DNA from 2 places in the Mucilaginibacter metallidurans genome. Region 1 is predicted to be linked to the other one. Evidence: riboswitches for the same ligand, from Rfam matches in the RefSeq annotation. Region 1 holds a riboswitch; the other holds the start of a gene.

Region 1 (2,483 bases):
ATTAACAAAAGTAAGCGCGATAATGATCAGTCCGCCAATAAACGGGATCAACCAGGGTGTTTTAATGTATTGGGTAAAAAAACTTTTGATGCCATGTACCATTTTGGCAAAAAGGTAACTGACCAGCCCGAAGGCGATAGAAGCTACTATAGTTTTGAAGATCATTAACAAGTCGGTTGAAACGTAGCCTGAAAACCAATGCGGGATAACGGGAATGATATCAATATGATAAGGAGTATGGTGAACACCCCAGGCGGCCACCGTAATATCGCCGGCAATGCCCGCTATAAGGCAGGGCAGCAGCGCGTTATATTGCACCCGGCCTATCGTCAGCACCTCCATTGCAAAAACAGCACCAGTTAACGGCGTACCAAATACCGCACCGAAACCCGCCGCTATGCCCGCGGTAAGTACTGTTTGGGTATCAGTTTCGTTCAGCTTAAGCCATTTGCCTATCATTTGGGCTAAGCTGCCGCCCATTTGTACTGCCGTTCCCTCGCGCCCGGCCGAGCCGCCAAACAAATGAGTGATAATGGTGGTAATCAGCACCAGTGGGGCCATACGCTTAGGGACCCCGCCACCAGGGTTATGGATTTCATCAATAATTAAATTATTCCCCTTTTCGGCCGGACCACCCCAAAATTTATAAATGAAAAATATCGTGATACCTGCCAACGGCAGCAAATACAATAACCAGTTATGTGCAAACCTAAAATGGATAGCCCAACTCAACAACCACAAGAATAAGGCAACCGCGCTGCCAATAACAACAGCTATGGGGATGATAATGACCGTCCACCGAAGGGCGTTTTTAAGAATTGCGAAATGCTGCGAAGAAAAAAGTTGATTTTGATTTTGCATGTTGCTGATATTTATGTACCCACAAAAAATTAGCACAGGATAAAAGCCCGTGAGTTAATTGTCTGTAGGCGCCATCAGCTTTTTAGGGCGGTTAAGTAGGAAGACACCATTTCCTTTTGTGACGCTAATATAGGTTTCTTTTCGCTAAAAATAAAATAGCCTTACTTAGCACGTATGCATGAGTAAGGCTATTTTCCCTTGTCTTTTGAACAGACCGGCTCAAGTTATCTACTTAAGCAACGCTTAGTGTTTCCACATCCTTAAGTGCCAGAAGCATTAATTTACCCTGGTATTCCACCCAGATGTCGGCGAAACTATTCTCATCGTACCCCATAAATTTTAATGGATGACCAATGTGCAGGTTTTTCCATTTCTTTCCGATGTACTTAAGGAGTTGTCCGCTTTTTAGTGTGTGCTTTGCCATAAGTTTTAACTTTTAGGAGTGAAAAACTAAATTAATTAACGAAACCGATAAAATTTAACTTTTAAAGAATATTTTTTGAATTGTATCAGGTTTATTACAACTGTTGGTTAAACAGCTTAGCTTTATTTTGCTCAATTACCTCAAGGTAAAAGTTTTCATATTTGGGCAAAATGGTAGATAATTCAAACTCTTTGGCGTGTGCCAGTGCATTTTCTTTAAATTTAGCTAAACGTTCTTCATCCTCCAAAATAAATATTGCTTTTTCTGCCATGCCTTCTACGTCTCCTGGCTCTTTCAAAAAGCCTGTTACGCCATCAATATTTAATTCGGGCAAACCACCGGCATTACTGCTGATCACCGGCACTTTGCAAGCCATAGCTTCAAGCGCTGCTAAACCAAAACTTTCTGATTGCGATGGCATCAGGAACAAATCGGATACTGAAAGGATCTCTTCAACAGCATCCTGTTTACCTAAAAAACGCACGTTATCGGTAACGCCCAAATCGCGGCAAAGCTGCTCGCACATGGAGCGTTCGGGGCCGTCGCCTACCATCAGCAGTTTCGACGGGATCTTTTTGATCACTTTAGCAAAAATCTTCACTACATCTTCGGTACGTTTTACCTTACGGAAGTTAGAGGTATGTACCAGGATCTTTTCGCCCGATGGTGCAATCGCTTTCTTAAAATGATCTTTAGGTTTAAGGCTGAACCTGCTAAGGTCAATAAAGTTAGGGATCACGAGGATATCCTTCTTAATATCAAAAAACTTATAGGTGTCCTCTTTAAGGTTTTGCGATACGGCTGTTACACCATCACTTTGGTTGATGGAAAAAGTAACAACCGGTTTAAAGGTGCGGTCTTTACCAACCAACGTAATATCTGTACCGTGCAGTGTAGTTACCACAGGGATATAAATGCCATAGGTCATTAATATTTGCTTGGCCATAAACGCTGCCGAAGCATGGGGTATAGCATAATGCACATGCAGTACATCCAGTTGCTCATGACGTACCACATCAACCAGCCTGCTTGCCAGGGCCAGCTCGTACGGCGGAAAATCGAACAGCGGATAGTTGGAAACCGAAACTTCGTGATAAAACAGGTTTTCGGAAAAGAGATCCAACCGGGCCGGCTGGTTATAGGTCACAAAATGAACCTGGTGACCACGGTCTGCAAGGGCTTTACCAAGTTCAGTGGC
Region 2 (2,483 bases), 930 kb from region 1:
CGATCATCATATTAAGTTTGTTCCGATAATTTTTCTCGTTCTTTTAATTTATGAAACATCCAAGGTTTTTAATTTACCTTCTCTTGTGTTTATACTCGTATTTGGGCTCTTTCTTAATAACCTAAATGCGATCAAGACCACGCGTTGGATAGCATTTCTGCGGCCTAAACTGCTAAGAACGGAAGTACAAAGATTTAAAGAGATCACGATCGAAGGGACATTTTTAATAAGATCGCTGTTTTTTATTGTATTTGGATATTCCATAAGGACCCGGGAATTAGCAGACATCGAGCCCTTGATGTGGTCGTTTGGTATTACTGCTGGAATATTCGTAATCCGTGCACTTACGCTTCGTTTTTTGGGGAGATTTCGTCAATCACTTTTTTTTATTGCTCCGAGAGGGCTAATAACCATTCTGCTTTTCTTAGCAATAAAAGAGCCCTATCAGATACCCCTTATTAGCCGGTCGATGATAATCCAAGTTATCCTCATGACTTCTATCGTTCTGATGATTGGTTCGTTGTTAAACAACCGTCCTTCATTCTTGCCCAAAAAAACCGAAGAAGCCTAATAAATAAGTTTGATAAACAGGTAGTAATTGTGCTTGTTTTGATTTAGACCGTAAAGGTCAGTATACCTTTGGTTTCGAATAACAAAATTTACAATAAAGCAATTTGCATTTTTTTGTTGATACCTTAATGGGATATCGTGACCTGACAGTTAAATAAAAAAACATTTTAGATATTGATCTGTAAAAATTGTATATTTGAATCAACCAACGGAAATGGTGTCTTCCGTTTAAAATAACCGCCTCGTGCTGATGACTCCTACAAAATGAACCGGACGGGCTATTTCGCTCGCCCTTAAAATATTTGTAGGTGATCGTAAAAAATCAGACATATCAACGTAAAGTTTCCGTATCAACGGTCATCAACTTTAATCATTTTTATTCCTTCGCAACATTCCCGGTAATCATCGTTCCGGAGTTATATTCCTGTTGCTCAAATCCGCATTTGCTGCGAAACGCTTTTGATTTGATCACCCTTAAACCAAGGTCATCCTATGAAAAATAAGCTGACCACATTTTTGTGTAACACGGGCTGGTATCTTTTACCGTTTGCGATCTTTTGGCTGAGTGCTGGCCTTTATCTAAAACAATATGGCGAAAGGAACAGCTTTTTATTGTTTAATGCCTTTCATCGTAAGGTTTTTGACCACCCGGTATTATGGCTGACGGAGATCAGCGGCGGATATATCATTATTTCAATCTTTGTACTCATATATGCGCGTTCAAGGCCCGCTGAAGCGCTCTTTGCCGCGATTCTTGTTTTTGTTATATGGTATGCTACCATCACAGTCAAATACAATCATTTTGCTGACTGGAAAAACCCGGCAGTAGTGTTCGGTGACAGCAGTATCCATGTGCTGGGCAGCCAACAGGTTCAGCCCGAACTTAATTTCCCGTCATCGCAGGCGGCGGTCATTACAGGGTTGTTTTTATTTATCGCCTGGCTTCACCGGCACGCCCGTGCAGCCATGATCCTGGCTGCGATCACTGCTATGGTCTTGATCTATACCCGCATCTATGCAGGCTGGGCTTTCCTTGGCGATATGCTTTCCGGCAGCATCCTGGGGATATTCATCAGCATACCTATGATCACCTGGTTCCTCCCCAAAACGCAAACCTGGTACGAAAGGCGAAATGAATGGTGGCAAAAAATGCTCGTTGCAATTTTAAGGGCTGCGGCTATCTGCACCCTATTGGTTAACCTTAAATACGCGGTATTATGAAGATAGCCGTCATCAGTGATATCCATGCTAACCTTCCAGCTTTGGAGGCCGTTTTAGCTGACATCGGAAAACATAAGCCCGACCAGGTTTATTGCCTTGGCGACCTGGTCAATTTCGCACCCTGGCCAAATGAAGTGATCGATCTTTTGCGGGCACATCAAATCCCTACGCTATGCGGCAACCATGACCTGGCTATCGGGCTGAACCAAAGCGATTTTGCGTTTTCCTACCAAACGCCTGAAGAAAGGGAAGCCGGTTTAAAAGCTATTGCCTATACCAATGCGGTTTTAACAGATAGTAACCGGATCTATCTCAGGTCATTGCCCAAGTTTCTGCGATTAGAGCCGGAACTTCCTGCAGGGAAGGCACAGGTACTGCTTACCCATGGCAGTCCGCGAAGTGTCGGTGAATATGTATTTGAAGATTTCCCGGAAGGCACGCTGGTCAGGATCATGGATGAATATGTGACGGATATCCTGATCATGGGACATACCCACCGGCCCTATTACCGTAAGTTGTTCGACAAGCAGGCGGGCAGCTATAAATGGGCCATCAACGCCGGCTCGGTTGGCAAGCCCAAAGATGGTGATGCCAGGGCGGCATACCTGATGTTAACAACGGCTAAAGGAGCGGGGCTGGACATCGGGATCAAAAGAGTACCTTACCCCGTGCAGCAGGTAGAGCAGGCCATC

Evidence for each region. Region 1 has a riboswitch for fluoride ahead of DIU38_RS29555 (voltage-gated chloride channel family protein). Riboswitches for the same ligand answer to the same signal wherever they lie in the genome.
Region 2: another riboswitch for fluoride. It lies ahead of DIU38_RS25275 (phosphatase PAP2 family protein); the one in region 1 lies ahead of DIU38_RS29555 (voltage-gated chloride channel family protein).

Annotation. Positions count from the first base shown of each region.
Region 1 covers NZ_CP043449.1:6,862,945-6,865,427, reverse strand. The annotation lists gene DIU38_RS29555 (voltage-gated chloride channel family protein) at 1-861, opposite strand, end outside; fluoride riboswitch at 920-984, opposite strand; gene DIU38_RS29550 (hypothetical protein) at 1,094-1,285, opposite strand; gene bshA (N-acetyl-alpha-D-glucosaminyl L-malate synthase BshA) at 1,380-2,483, opposite strand, start outside.
Region 2 covers NZ_CP043449.1:5,934,712-5,937,194, forward strand. The annotation lists gene DIU38_RS25270 (cation:proton antiporter) at 1-571, shown strand, start outside; fluoride riboswitch at 772-837, shown strand; gene DIU38_RS25275 (phosphatase PAP2 family protein) at 1,063-1,791, shown strand; gene DIU38_RS25280 (metallophosphoesterase family protein) at 1,788-2,483, shown strand, end outside.